2 regions of the Streptomyces sp. NPDC006997 genome follow, and region 2 is predicted to be linked to the other one. Evidence: riboswitches for the same ligand, from Rfam matches in the RefSeq annotation. Region 2 holds a riboswitch; the other holds the start of a gene.

Region 1 (7,143 bases), on a different contig from region 2:
GCGGTGCAGCGCCCGTCGGCCGTGCCCAGCAGCGGAGGGGCGGCGTCCATGGCATCCGAAGAGATCGGCTATCGGGGCCCGACGGCGTGCGCCGCCGCCGGGATCACCTACCGACAGCTCGACTACTGGGCCCGCACCGGGCTGGTCGAGCCGAGCGTGCGACCCGCCCACGGTTCGGGCACGCAGCGGCTCTACAGTTTCCGGGACGTCGTGGTCCTGAAGATCGTCAAGCGGTTCCTGGACACCGGGGTGTCCCTGCAGAACATCCGTAGCGCCGTCCAGCACCTGCGGGAGCGCGGGTTCCGGGATCTTGAGCGGATGACGCTGATGAGCGACGGTGCGACGGTGTACGAGTGCACCTCGTCCGACGAGGTCCACGCGCTGCTCCAGGGTGGGCAGGGGATCTTCGGGATCGCGGTGGGTGTGGTGTGGCGGGACGTCGAGAACGCGTTGTCGCAGCTGCACGGGGAGCGGGTGGACACCGGGGAGACGCTGGTCGGCCACAATCCGGCGGATGAGCTGGCGCGGCGGCGTAACCGGGCGGTGTGAGGCCGCGTGGGGGCCGGGGTCGCTGAGAATCGCTTCGGTCCTTGAGAGGCCCGTCGGGGGTCTTGGTGGAGTGCTTCGCGGGGCGCTTCTGTGGGGTGTTGTCAGTGGTGTGAGGCAGCATCGGAGAGGTGAGAACCGCGCCCACGATCCTGCATCTCGACATGGATGCCTTCTACGCCTCGGTGGAGCAGGCGTCCAAGCCGAGCCTGCGTGGGAAGGCCGTCGTCGTGGGCGGGCTGGGGCCGCGGGGGGTGGTGGCCACCGCGTCGTACGAGGCCCGGGTGTTCGGGGTGCACTCGGCGATGCCCGTGGCGCAGGCGCGGCGGCTCGCGCCGAACGCCGCGTACCTCGTGCCGCGGTTCCAGCTCTACCGGTCGGTCAGCGAGCAGGTCATGGAGCTGCTGCGGGCGCTGTCGCCGCTGGTGGAGCCGCTCAGCCTGGATGAGGCGTTCGTCGACCTGGAAGCCGGGGGAGCGGCCTGGGACGAGACCTCGGCGCGGCTGGTGGGGAGCAGGCTGCGGGCGGACATCCGGCGGGTCACGGGGCTCACCGGGTCGGTGGGGCTCGCCGCCTCCAAGATGCTGGCGAAGATCGCCTCCGAGCAGGCCAAGCCCGACGGGCTCGTGGTGATCGAGCCTGGTACCGAGCGGGCGCTGCTGGGGCCGCTGCCGGTGCGGACGCTGCCGGGGGTGGGGCCCGCGACCGGTGACCATCTGCGGCGGGCCGGGATCACCACGGTGGGGGAGATCGCCGAGGCGGGGGAGGACGAGCTGGTCCGGCTGCTGGGGAAGGCGCACGGCCACGCGCTGTACGCGATGGCGTTGGCGCGGGACGAGCGGGCGGTGGTGGCTGAGCGGGAGACCAAGTCCGTCTCGGTCGAGGACACGTATGACGTGGACATCCACGACCGGGTGCGGGTGGGGCTGGAGGTGCAGCGGCTCGCGGAGCGGTGTGTGCGGCGGTTGCGGGCGGCGGGGTTGTCCGGGCGGACGATCGTGCTGAAGGTGCGGCGGTACGACTTCTCGACGCTGACGCGGTCGGAGACGCTGCGGGGGCCTACGGATGATGCGGTGGTGGTGCGGGAGGCTGCCGCGCGGTTGTTGGAGGGGGTGGACACGACCGGGGGCGTGCGGTTGTTGGGGGTAGGGGTGAGTGGGCTCGCGGACTACACGCAGGAGGACTTGTTCGCGCAGGCGGTGGGAGGCGGGGAGGAGGTGGGGGGTGAGTCGGAGGAACGGCTGGATGGTGAGGAGGGGGAGCGGGAGCGGCGGGACGGGGAGGTTGGTGTGGGGGGTGAGCGGCGGTGGGCGCCGGGGGTCGATGTGCGTCACGCGGAGTACGGGTACGGGTGGGTGCAGGGGAGTGGCGTGGGGCGGGTGACCGTGCGGTTTGAGACGCCGGGGTCGTTGCCCGGTCGGGTGCGGACGTTCCTGATCGGGGATCCGGAGTTGGTGGGGGTGGAGCCGTTGCCGTTGGTGCCGGGGGTTCCAGCGTGAGCCGGGGTGGGGGCCGGCGTGGGGGCCGGCGTGGGGGTGGGGCGCGCGGCCCGGCGCTGCGGGGTGCCTCTCCCAAGCTCTGCCAGCAGGGGTACCCCCAGCGCCCACCCGTGCCGCCCCGGCGGCACGGCTGTCCGCAGTTCGGCGAGCAGGTGGGTCTGTGGAGCTGGGGGCTCAGGCGTCGGCCTCTTCTGTGGGGGCGGGGGTGATGTCCAGGGCGTAGTGGTGGTAGAGCTGGAGTTCCTGTTCGGGGGAGAGGTGGCGGCCTACGCCGAAGTCGGGGGCGTCCTTGATCAGGGTGCGGTCGAAGGGGACGTGGAGGGTGCCGTCGACCAGTTCGCTGGGTTCGAGGGGGACGAAGGCGTCCCTGCTGAAGAGGCCGGTGCGTATGGCGGCCCATTCGGGGACGCCGGTGGCGTCGTCGAGGTAGACCTCGTCGACGGTGCCGATCTTGACGCCGTTGCGGTCGAACGCCTTGCGGCCGATCAGGTTGCGCGGATCGATGTCGGTCTGCACGGGCCCTCCAACTGGTCGCAAGTCATCCGTTACGGCGTGGCTCGTAGCGGTTCGGGCGCTTTGCTCCGGTTACTACGAAAGGGCAGATTGAGGAGGGCGGCCACTCGAAGAAGTCGGTCTTGTGTGCGCTGGTAGGCTGGCAGACGGCTGCTGACCCTGTGCGGGAGAGTCCTCCAGACACCATCGGAGGCGCCGAAGGAGCAAATCCTCCCCGGAATCTCTCAGGCCCACGTACCGCACGGACGAGGTCACTCTGGAAAGCAGGGCGGGTGTCGACGGCGTCCGCCCTCACCGACGGTGAAAACCGGAGGCCCGCGGGTGTCCGGTGAAGCTCTCAGGTTGAGATGACAGAGGGGGAGGCCGTTGGGGCACCCGTTTCGCGGTGTCCCCCGAAGGTCGTGTCAGACCATGGAGGCCTCCGTATGACCGCCCATCGCATTCCCCTCGCCGAGCTCGAGCGGGGCATCGCCTTCGAGCAGCGCCATATCGGACCCGACCAGGAGGCGCGGGCGAAGATGCTCGCGCAGGTCGGCTACGGCTCGCTCGACGAGTTGACCGCCGCCGCGGTCCCGGATGTGATCAAGAACGCCGAGTCGCTGGAGCTGCCGGAGGCGCGGAGCGAGGCCGAGGTGCTGGCCGAGCTGCGGTCGCTGGCGGACCGTAACCAGGTGCTCGGTTCCATGATCGGGCTTGGGTACTACGGGACCTTCACACCGCCCGTGATCTTGCGCAACGTCATGGAGAACCCGGCCTGGTACACGGCCTACACGCCCTACCAGCCGGAGATCTCCCAGGGGCGACTCGAGGCGCTGCTGAACTTCCAGACCGTCGTCGCCGACCTCACCGGGCTGCCGACCTCGGGCGCATCGTTGCTCGACGAGGGCACCGCCGCCGCCGAGGCCATGGCGCTGTCGCGGCGCATGGGCAAGAACAAGAAGGGCCTCTTCCTGGTCGACGCGGACGCCCTGCCGCAGACCATCGCCGTGATACGGACCCGCGCCGAGCCGACCGGGGTGGAGGTCGTCGTCGCCGACCTGAGCGGGGGGATCCCGGCCGACGTCGCCGGGCGGGAGATCAACGGGGTGCTGCTCCAGTACCCCGGCGCCTCCGGCGTCGTACGGGACCTGGCGCCCGTGATCGCGCAGGCCCACGAGCTGGGTGCGGTCGTCACCGTCGCCGCCGACCTGCTGGCGCTCACGCTGCTGAAGTCGCCGGGTGAGCTGGGCGCGGACATCGCGGTCGGTACGACCCAGCGGTTCGGTGTGCCGATGGGCTTCGGCGGGCCGCACGCCGGTTACATGGCCGTACGGGAGAAGTTCGCGCGCAGCCTGCCCGGGCGGCTCGTGGGGGTCTCCGTGGACGCCGACGGGCACAAGGCGTACCGGCTCGCGTTGCAGACGCGGGAGCAGCACATCCGGCGTGAGAAGGCCACCAGCAACATCTGTACCGCTCAGGTGCTGCTCGCCGTGATGGCCGGGATGTACGCCGTGTACCACGGGCCCGAGGGGCTGAAGGGGATCGCCGCGCGGACGCACAGGTACGCCGCCATCCTCGCCGCCGGGCTCGTCGCCGGGGGCGTCGAGGTCGTGCACGGGTCCTTCTTCGACACCGTCACCGCGCGGGTTCCCGGGCGTGCCGGTGCGGTCGTCGAGGCCGCCCGGGACAACGGCGTCAACCTGCGGCGCGTCGACGCCGACCAGGTGTCGATCGCCTGTGACGAGACCACCACCCGGGCGCAGCTGGCCGCCGTATGGGACGCCTTCGGGGTCGAGGGTGACGTCGAGGCGCTGGATGAGGGGAGCGCGGACGCGCTGCCGGAGGCGTTGCTGCGGGGTGACGAGTTCCTGACCCATCCCGTCTTCCGCCAGCACCGGTCCGAGACCGCCATGCTGCGGTACCTGCGGCGGCTCGCCGACCGGGACTACGCGCTGGACCGGGGCATGATCCCGCTGGGCTCCTGCACGATGAAGCTCAACGCGACCACCGAGATGGAGCCGGTCACCTGGCCGGAGTTCGGTCAGCTGCACCCGTTCGCGCCCGCCGAGCAGGCCGGGGGCTACCTCACGCTCATCCGTGAGCTGGAGGAGCGGCTCGCCGAGGTCACCGGGTACGACAAGGTCAGCCTCCAGCCCAACGCCGGGTCGCAGGGGGAGCTGGCCGGTCTGCTCGCCGTACGCGGGTACCACCGGGCCAACGGGGACGAGCAGCGGACCGTGTGTCTGATCCCGTCCTCCGCGCACGGGACCAACGCGGCGAGCGCCGTGATGGCCGGGATGAAGGTCGTCGTCGTGCAGACCGCCGAGGACGGCGAGATCGACGTCGAGGACCTCCGGGCGAAGATCGAGCGGTACCGTGACGAGCTGGCGGTGCTGATGATCACGTACCCGTCCACGCACGGCGTGTTCGAGGAGCACGTCGCCGACATCTGCGCCCGGGTCCACGAGGCCGGGGGGCAGGTCTACGTCGACGGGGCCAACCTCAACGCGCTGGTCGGGCTCGCCAGGCCGGGCCACTTCGGCGGCGACGTCTCCCACCTGAACCTGCACAAGACGTTCTGCATCCCGCACGGCGGCGGCGGTCCCGGAGTCGGCCCGGTGGCCGTACGGTCCCACCTGGCGCCGTACCTGCCGAACCACCCGCTCCAGCCCGCGGCCGGGCCTGAGACGGGCGTGGGGCCCGTCTCCGCGGCGCCCTGGGGCTCCGCGGGCATCCTGCCCATCTCCTGGGCGTACGTCCGGCTGATGGGCGGCGAGGGGCTCAAGCGGGCCACCCAGGTGGCCGTCCTCAGCGCCAACTACATCGCCAAGCGGCTCGAACCGCACTACCCGGTGCTCTACACCGGGCCGGGCGGGCTCGTCGCGCACGAGTGCATCATCGACCTGCGGCCGCTGACCAAGGCGACCGGCGTGAGCGTCGACGACGTCGCCAAGCGGCTCATCGACTACGGCTTCCACGCGCCGACGATGTCGTTCCCGGTGGCCGGGACGCTGATGATCGAGCCGACCGAGTCGGAGGACCTGGTCGAGCTGGACCGGTTCTGCGAGGCGATGATCGCCATACGCGGGGAGATCGAGAAGGTCGGGGCGGGGGAGTGGCCCGCCGACGACAACCCGCTGCGCAACGCTCCGCATACCGCGGCTTCTGTCGGTGGGGCCTGGGAGCACGCCTACAGCCGGGAGGACGCGGTGTTCCCGGGTGGGGTGTCCGTCGCGGACAAGTACTGGCCGCCGGTGCGGAGGATCGACCAGGCCTTCGGGGACCGGAACCTGGTGTGTTCCTGCCCGCCGCTGGACGCGTACGAGGACTGAGGGCCGTTCCTCGGGTGCGGGTGTGTTGTGGCCGGTCGCGCGGTTGCCCGCACCCCTGAGGGGCGCTTCCCTGAGCGCGTTCCGATGACTTACGCCGGGTAGGCGTGCGTCTGGGACGCCTTCACCGTGGCCCAGACCTTCGCTCCCGGGTGCAGGTCCAGTTCCGCCGCCGCGATCGTCGTCAGGTCGGCCGTGAGGGTGAGGTCGCCCTTCAGGGCGGCGCGGATCTGGTCGCCGTGTGTCTCCAGGCCCGTGACCTCGCAGTGCCAGAGGTTGCGGGCGCTGGAGCCGGTGGGGCGGGCGCGGTGCAGGGTGACCGCGTTCGGGGGGAAGGCGACGAACGCCGGGCCCGTGAGGTGTTCCGTGGTGGTGATCGCCGGTCCGGTGGTCACGTGGACCGTGTGGCCGTCCGCCTCGCCCTGGTAGAGGTTCAGGCCCACCAGCTGGGCGATGTAGTCGGTGCGCGGGCGGCGGGCGATGTCCGCGGGGGTGCCCTCCTGGACGACCCGGCCGTCCTCGACCACCACCAGACGGTCGGCCAGCACCATGGCGTCGAGCGGGTCGTGGGTGACGAGGACGGCGACCGCCTCGAAGTCCGCCAGATGGCGGCGGAGCCCGGCGCGCACCTCAAGGCGGGTACGGGCGTCCAGCGCGGCCAGGGGCTCGTCCAGGAGGAGCAGCCGGGGGTGGGTGGCCAGGGCGCGGGCGAGGGCCACGCGCTGCGCCTGGCCGCCGGAGAGCCGCCGGGGCCTGGCGGTGGCGTGGTCGGTGAGGCCCATGCGGGCCAGCCACTCGGCCGCCCGCGCGCGGGCCGCCGCCTTGGGCACTCCCCGGCAGCGCGGGCCGAACGCCACGTTGTCGAGGGCCGTGAGGTGCGGGAAGAGCAGGTAGTCCTGGAAGACGACGCCGACCGGGCGGGACTCGGGCGGGGTGCCGTCCAGGTCGCGGCCGTCGAGGCGCAGGTGGCCGCCGGTGAGCGGGGTGAGGCCGGCGAGGGCGCGCAGGGCGGTGGTCTTGCCCGCGCCGTTGGGTCCGAGGAGCGCGACGACGTCGCCGGGGGCGGCGCCGAGCGCGACGTCGAGGTGGAAGGCGCCGCGGTCGACGACGAGGTGGGCGTCGAGGCCGCCGCGGAGGTCGGTCATGGGAGGGGCTTCCCTGTCGGTCATGGGACGGGCTTCCCTGGGGGTCATGACGGGGTCAGCCAGCGGTCGCGCAGGCCCGCGAGGACCGCGATGGAGACGGCGAGCAGGACCAGGCTGAGGGCGATGGCCGCG
Region 2 (7,143 bases):
TGGCGAGGGCACGCAGCAGGGCCTCGTAGGCGTCGTAGCGCCCGGGTGTCACCTGGCGCAGCATGTGCTCGACCTGACCGGCCGCGGCGGTGCCAGCGCTCACCTTTTTACGCCCCTCTGTAAACGCCGATTCAGCTTGTGACCCTAGCGTAAGCCTCCGACGGTGGAGCGGGGCCGGGGCGTGCGCGGGTTCGCGCCCACGTGCGGGTTTCGCCGTGGTGGAGCGCGCCCACGCGGCGGAGCCGCACATGGATACGGCCCCGCACCCTGAGGCGGGCCGTCCTGCCCGGCGCTCCTATTGACCCGTTGTATAGAACGGCCGGACCCTTTCCCTCAGCCAGGTGATGACCGGGTCGTCGGAGACGTCCATGAGGACCAGGTTGACCGGCCACTTGACGGGGGTCCTGCCGAGGGCGCGGCCGAGGGCGTCCATGGGGCGCAGCCGCAGGTCGCCCTCCCACTGGGAGAGTTCGACGCCGACGAACATGACCGGGTCGCCGGTCTCGACGGCGGCGAGGCAGCGGCGGGCGGTGCGGACGACGCCGGTGGCCTCGAACTCGGCGGACGCGGCGGTGAGGAAGTCGACCGGGTCGTCCTGCCAGTCGGGCTCGAAGAGCCGGACCCGGCCGCCGCTGGCGAAGCCGTCGAGCGGGGTGCGCCCGGCCCGGCACAGCTCGGCCACGGCGGGCGGCGGCAGCGGGATGCCGACCACGCCGTCCGGGTTGACGGCGATGCCGACCTGCGGCGGCAGTCCGCGGGCGAACTCCACGGCGGGCGCGACGGTGTACGACATGTGCGCGCCGGTGACCTGGCGGAGCTGTTCCTCGGAGCTGAACACGGGGACGTACGCCTGGCCGTCGATCTCCAGGGTGGGCAGGTCGAGCGGGCCGCTCTGCGGGCCGCCGCCGCTGGGCAGCGGCACCCACAGGAAGCTGCGGCCGAGCACCTCGACGATGCGGGCCCCGGCCGAGGGCACGCCGAGGGAGGCGGAGAGCACCTCCTCCAGTTCGTTGCCGGGCCATCCGCCGTGCGAATGGGGGTGCGCCTGCGCCGGGATGTCCATCTGCTACCGCCTGCTCCGTACCGCCGTGTGGCTGAAAAGGCTAACGGCACCCGTCGTGCCGTCCCTCACCCGGTGAAGCCGATCCTGCGCAGCGCGTCCGCCGCGTCCCGGTCCAGGAGGACGGCCGAGCCGCAGCCGTCGGGCAGGTCGCCGCGCTCCACCCGGCGCAGCAGCCGGGCGGCGGCGCCGCGGTGGCGCAGGAACGCGTACCGGGAGACGCCGCGCCCGCGTGCGCGCTGGCCCGCGAGGGCCTGCCGGGGGGTGACGTCGAGCACCAGCAGGTGCAGGGTGCCGCCGCGGCGGCGGGCGGCGCGGGCCAGCCAGCCGCGCACCCACGCCTGGGTGCCGCAGTCGTGCACGACGACCGCCTCCCCGGCGCGCAGGGCGCGGCGCAGCCCGGCGTAGTGCGCGGCGCGGACGAGGGGGCGGTAGACGGCGTACGGCAGCCAGGACGGCGTACGGCTCTCCCAGCGGTCGCGGGCGTCCTGGGAGTCGACGCGGACGGTGCGGACCGTGCGGCGCATGAGGGTGGACTTGCCGCTGCCGGGCAGGCCGGTGACCACGACCAGGTCGCGGGGGCCGAAGAGCAGGGCGTGCGGGCTGTGGCCGCCGCGCTCGCGCAGGTCACGGACGACGGGGGCGGGTAGTGCGGGGGCGGTGGTCTGTGGGGTGGTGGCCTGTTCGGGCAGTGCGGGACCCGAGGTGGTGGCGTACGCCGCCGTGGTCCTGTTCACCGTGATCGTCCTCCCCGTGGGCGGGTCGTGTGCGTCCCGCCCGTCGACTGTAAAGCGAAGGTAATACGGGGTGTTCCGTCTTTTCGTGCGCTTCACGCAACAAGCCCGCTACAGCCGCCGTACAGGGCCGTGCGGCTGCGGCGCGGCGACGGTGCTGAGGCCGTGCGAAGGCCGTGGGAAGGCCGTGCGGCGGCCGTGCTGAGGCCGTGCGGCGGCCGTGCTGAGGCCGTGCGGCGGCCGTGCTGAGGCCGTGCGGCGGCCGTGCTGAGGCGGTGCGGCGGCCGTGCGAAGGCTCCCCCTGCCGCCCCGGGGCCAGGCGTGCAATGATGTGCCCGCCAACTGCATACCGGCCGTTTGAATCCGCGCGGGAGAGTTCCCAGCCAGCCGCTGGGGCGCCGAAGGAGCAAGTCCCTCCCTTGAATCTCTCAGGCCCCGTTACCGCGCGGGCGAGGCACATCTGAAAAGCGGGCCGCCCGTGCCGGTGGCCCCACCCAAGGTGCAAGTCATCTCCGTACGCGGTGCCCGCGCGCGGTCATGACGAACCTCTCAGGTTCCGATGACAGATGGGGAGGAACGACCTCGCCCCCGCCGTCATGCCCTGGGAGACGACCGACCGATGAGCAGTACCGAACCCCGCCGTACCGCGCTGGACGCCGTGCACCGCGCGCTCGGCGCCACCATGACCGACTTCGCGGGCTGGGACATGCCGCTGCGCTACGGCTCCGAGCGCGACGAGCACAACGCCGTGCGCACCCGGGCCGGGCTCTTCGACCTCTCCCACATGGGCGAGATCACCGTCACCGGCCCGCAGGCCGCCGCCCTGCTGAACCACGCCCTGGTCGGCAACATCGCCTCGGTCGGCGTCGGCCGGGCCCGCTACACCATGATCTGCCAGGAGGACGGCGGCATCCTGGACGACCTGATCGTCTACCGGCTGGCCGAGACCGAGTACATGGTGGTCGCCAACGCCTCCAACGCGCAGACCGTGCTGGACGCGCTGACCGAGCGCGCCGCGGGCTTCGACGCCGAGGTGCGCGACGACCGGGACGCCTACGCGCTGCTCGCCGTGCAGGGCCCCGAGTCCCCGGCGATCGTGAAGTCCCTCACCGACGCCGACCTGGACGGTCTGAAGTACTACGCCGGGCTGCCCGGCACGGTCGCGGGCGTCCCGGCGCTGATCGCGCGCACGGGTTACACCGGCGAGGACGGCTTCGAGCTGTTCGTGAAGCCGGAGCACGCCGTCGAGCTGTGGCAGGCGCTGACCAGGGCGGGCGAGGCGGCCGGTCTGGTGCCGTGCGGGCTGTCCTGCCGGGACACGCTCCGCCTGGAGGCGGGTATGCCGCTGTACGGCAACGAGCTGAGCACCTCCCTGACGCCCTTCGACGCCGGTCTCGGCCGGGTGGTGAAGTTCGAGAAGGAGGGCGACTTCGTCGGCCGTACGGCGCTGGCCCGGGCGGCGGAGCGGGCGGCGGCCGACCCGCCGCGGGTCCTGGTCGGCCTGGTCGCCGAGGGGCGCCGGGTCCCGCGCGCCGGGTACCCGGTCGTCGCCGACGGCGCGGTGGTCGGCGAGGTCACCTCGGGCGCCCCCTCCCCCACCCTGGGCCGGCCGATCGCGATGGCGTACGTCGACGCGGCGCACGCGGCGCCGGGCACGGCCGGGGTCGGCGTGGACATCCGGGGCAGCCACGAGCCGTACGAGGTGGTGGCCCTGCCGTTCTACAAGCGGCAGAAGTAGACACACCGGGCGCCGGGCCGTTGGCTGGACCCGAGCGTGTCCGGCCTGCCCACCAGCGCCGTCAGCAGTCCCCCTGACCAGCAGCACTCATCCTCGTACAGGAGAATTCAGGCCATGAGCAACCACCCCAAGCAGCTGCGTTACAGCAAGGAGCACGAGTGGCTGTCGGCCGCCGAGGACGGCGTCTCGACGGTCGGCATCACCGAGTTCGCGGCCAACGCGCTCGGCGACGTCGTCTACGCCCAGCTCCCCGAGGCCGGCTCCACGGTGACCGCGGGTGAGACCTGCGGCGAGCTGGAGTCGACCAAGTCGGTCAGCGACCTGTACTCGCCGGTGTCCGGTGAGGTCACCGAGGTCAACGACGACGTGGTGAACGACCCGTCGCTGGTGAACTCGGCGCCCTTCGAGGGCGGCTGGCTGTTCAAGGTGCGCGTCACCGAGGAGCCCGCCGACCTGCTCTCCGCCGACGAGTACGCCGCGCACACCGCGGACTGAGGAGTCGTATCCGGATGTCTGTCCTGAACACCCCCCTGCACGAGCTGGACCCGGCGGTCGCCGCCGCGGTCGACGCCGAGCTGCACCGCCAGCAGTCCACGCTGGAGATGATCGCCTCCGAGAACTTCGCGCCCGTCGCGGTGATGGAGGCGCAGGGCTCGGTCCTCACCAACAAGTACGCCGAGGGCTACCCGGGCCGCCGCTACTACGGCGGCTGTGAGCACGTCGACGTGGTCGAGCAGATCGCCATCGACCGCGTCAAGGAGCTGTTCGGCGCCGAGCACGCCAACGTGCAGCCGCACTCGGGCGCGCAGGCCAACGCGGCGGCGATGTTCGCGCTGCTGAAGCCCGGCGACACGATCATGGGCCTGAACCTCGCGCACGGCGGGCACCTGACCCACGGCATGAAGATCAACTTCTCCGGCAAGCTCTACGACGTCGTGGCCTACCACGTCGGCGAGGACGGCCGGGTCGACATGGCCGAGGTCGAGAAGCTGGCCAGGGAGAGCAGGCCGAAGCTGATCGTGGCGGGCTGGTCGGCGTACCCGCGCCAGCTCGACTTCGCCGAGTTCCGCCGGATCGCGGACGAGGTGGGCGCGTACCTGATGGTCGACATGGCGCACTTCGCGGGCCTCGTCGCGGCCGGTCTGCACCCGAACCCGGTCCCCCACGCGCACGTCGTCACCACCACCACACACAAGACGCTGGGCGGCCCGCGCGGCGGTGTGATCCTCTCCACGGCCGACCTCGCCAAGAAGATCAACTCCGCGGTCTTCCCTGGTCAGCAGGGTGGTCCGCTGGAGCATGTGATCGCCGCGAAGGCGGTCGCGTTCAAGGTCGCGGCGAGCGACGACTTCCAGGAGCGCCAGCGCCGTACCCTGGAAGGCGCCCGCGTCCTCGCCGAGCGCCTGGTGCGGGACGACGTCAAGGCGGTCGGCGTGGACGTGCTGTCCGGCGGCACGGACGTGCACCTGGTCCTGGTGGACCTGCGCCACTCCGAGCTGGACGGCCAGCAGGCCGAGGACCGCCTCCACGAGGTCGGCATCACCGTCAACCGCAACGCCATCCCGAACGACCCGCGGCCTCCGATGGTCACCTCGGGCCTGCGGATCGGCACGCCCGCCCTCGCGACCCGCGGCTTCACCGCCGAGGACTTCGCGGAGGTGGCGGACGTGATCGCGGAGGCCCTGAAGCCGTCCTACGACGTCGAGTCCCTGAAGTCCCGAGTAAAGGCCCTGGCGGACAAGCACCCCCTGTACCCCGGCCTGACCAAGTAAGTCCCGGGCGGCGCACCCGGTCCGAGACCCGGACCCCGGGTGCGCCGCCACCCCGCCCCTGAGGAGTGACCGTGGCCATCTCGGTCTTCGACCTGTTCTCGATCGGCATCGGCCCGTCCAGCTCCCACACGGTGGGCCCCATGCGGGCCGCCCGGATGTTCGCCCGCCGCCTGCGCAACGAGGGCGTCCTGCCCTCCGTCGCCACCGTCCGCGCCGAGCTGTACGGCTCCCTCGGCGCCACCGGCCACGGCCACGGCACCCCCAAGGCGGTCCTGCTCGGCCTGGAGGGCGCCTCCCCACGCACGGTGGACGTGGAGACCGCCGACGACCGGGTCGCGGCGATCAGGTCCGGCGGCCGTCTGAACCTCCTCGCCGAGCACGAGATCCCCTTCGACGCCGACAAGGACCTCAAGCTCCACCGCCGCAAGGCCCTCCCCTACCACGCCAACGGCATGACGCTGTGGGCGCACGACGCCTCGGGCGCCGAGCTGCTGTCCAAGACGTACTACTCGGTGGGCGGCGGTTTCGTCGTCGACGAGGACGCGGTGGGCGCGGACCGGATCAAGCTGGACGACACGGTCCTGAAGTACCCCTTCCGCACCGGCGACGAGCTGCTCCGCCTGACGCGCGAGACCGGCCTGTCGATCTCCGCCCTGATGCTGGAGAACGAGCGTGCCTGGCGCACCGAGGACGAGATACGCGCGGGGCTGCTGGAGATCTGGCGGGTCATGCGGGCGTGCGTGGAGCGCGGCATGTCCCGCGAGGGCATCCTCCCGGGCGGCCTGCGGGTACGCCGCCGCGCCGCCGTCACGGCCCGCCAGCTGCGCGCCGACGGCGACCCGCTCGCGCACGCCATGGAGTGGATCACCCTCTACGCGATGGCGGTGAACGAGGAGAACGCCGCGGGCGGCCGGGTCGTCACGGCCCCCACGAACGGCGCGGCGGGCATCATCCCGGCGGTCCTGCACTACTACGTCAACTTCATCCCCGGCGCCGACGAGGAGGGCGTGGTCCGCTTCCTCCTCGCCGCGGGTGCCATCGGGATGCTCTTCAAGGAGAACGCCTCCATCTCCGGCGCCGAGGTCGGCTGCCAGGGCGAGGTCGGCTCCGCCTGCTCGATGGCCGCGGGCGCCCTCGCCGAGGTGATGGGCGGCAGCCCCGAGCAGGTCGAGAACGCCGCCGAGATCGGCATGGAGCACAACCTCGGCCTCACCTGCGACCCGGTCGGCGGCCTCGTCCAGATCCCCTGCATCGAACGCAACGGCATGGCCGCGGTGAAGGCGGTCACCGCCGCCCGCATGGCCCTCCGCGGCGACGGCTCCCACAAGGTCTCCCTCGACAAGGTCATCAAGACCATGAAGGAGACCGGCGCCGACATGAGCGTGAAGTACAAGGAGACGGCTCGGGGCGGGCTGGCGGTGAACATCATCGAGTGCTGACCGGACGCTTCCTCGGCTCTCCCCGGGGCGTGCCGACATGGAGGGCTTGTTAACGGCGATCGAATGCCGGGTGTCCATTCTCCACTCTCCCCTTCAACCGTCTGACCTGCTGTTATGGTCCCGCCCGTGAACAACTCCGCTCTTCTTTCGGGCGAGCCGATATCGGCGCCGGTTTCGGGGGCTTCTCGGGCTGTGGCCCGGGTTTCCGCGCTGTTGGCGTGTGGTGCGCTGGTGTACTCGGTGGTGACCGCGCGGTTGCACGGGGATATCCGGTACGTGCTGGCCTGTCTGCGGAGCAGTGACTACTCGCCGTCGGAGACGTTCACGCACCGGCCGTTCTTCTACCGGTGGTTCCTGTACGGGCTGGACCAGCTCACCATCGGACCCACCGCCGTGCGGG

Evidence for each region. Region 2 has a riboswitch for glycine ahead of gcvT (glycine cleavage system aminomethyltransferase GcvT). Riboswitches for the same ligand answer to the same signal wherever they lie in the genome.
Region 1: linked by a shared signal. The riboswitch ahead of gcvP (aminomethyl-transferring glycine dehydrogenase) and the one ahead of gcvT (glycine cleavage system aminomethyltransferase GcvT) in region 2 are both predicted to bind glycine.

What each region holds. Positions count from the first base shown of each region.
Region 1 is NZ_JBEYHH010000032.1:73,297-80,439, reverse strand. Features, by position in the region: gene ABZ659_RS27705 (MerR family transcriptional regulator) at 1-549, shown strand, start outside; gene ABZ659_RS27700 (DNA polymerase IV) at 678-2,045, shown strand; gene ABZ659_RS27695 (PRC-barrel domain-containing protein) at 2,220-2,561, opposite strand; glycine riboswitch at 2,713-2,808, shown strand; gene gcvP (aminomethyl-transferring glycine dehydrogenase) at 2,984-5,869, shown strand; gene ABZ659_RS27685 (ABC transporter ATP-binding protein) at 5,959-7,011, opposite strand; gene ABZ659_RS27680 (ABC transporter permease) at 7,056-7,143, opposite strand, start outside.
Region 2 is NZ_JBEYHH010000001.1:25,979-33,121, reverse strand. Features, by position in the region: gene ABZ659_RS00130 (enhanced serine sensitivity protein SseB C-terminal domain-containing protein) at 1-103, opposite strand, end outside; gene ABZ659_RS00125 (enhanced serine sensitivity protein SseB) at 296-1,063, opposite strand; gene ABZ659_RS00120 (AAA family ATPase) at 1,129-1,803, opposite strand; glycine riboswitch at 2,153-2,248, shown strand; gene gcvT (glycine cleavage system aminomethyltransferase GcvT) at 2,414-3,532, shown strand; gene gcvH (glycine cleavage system protein GcvH) at 3,647-4,027, shown strand; gene glyA (serine hydroxymethyltransferase) at 4,042-5,304, shown strand; gene ABZ659_RS00100 (L-serine ammonia-lyase) at 5,376-6,743, shown strand; gene ABZ659_RS00095 (glycosyltransferase family 2 protein) at 6,837-7,143, opposite strand, start outside.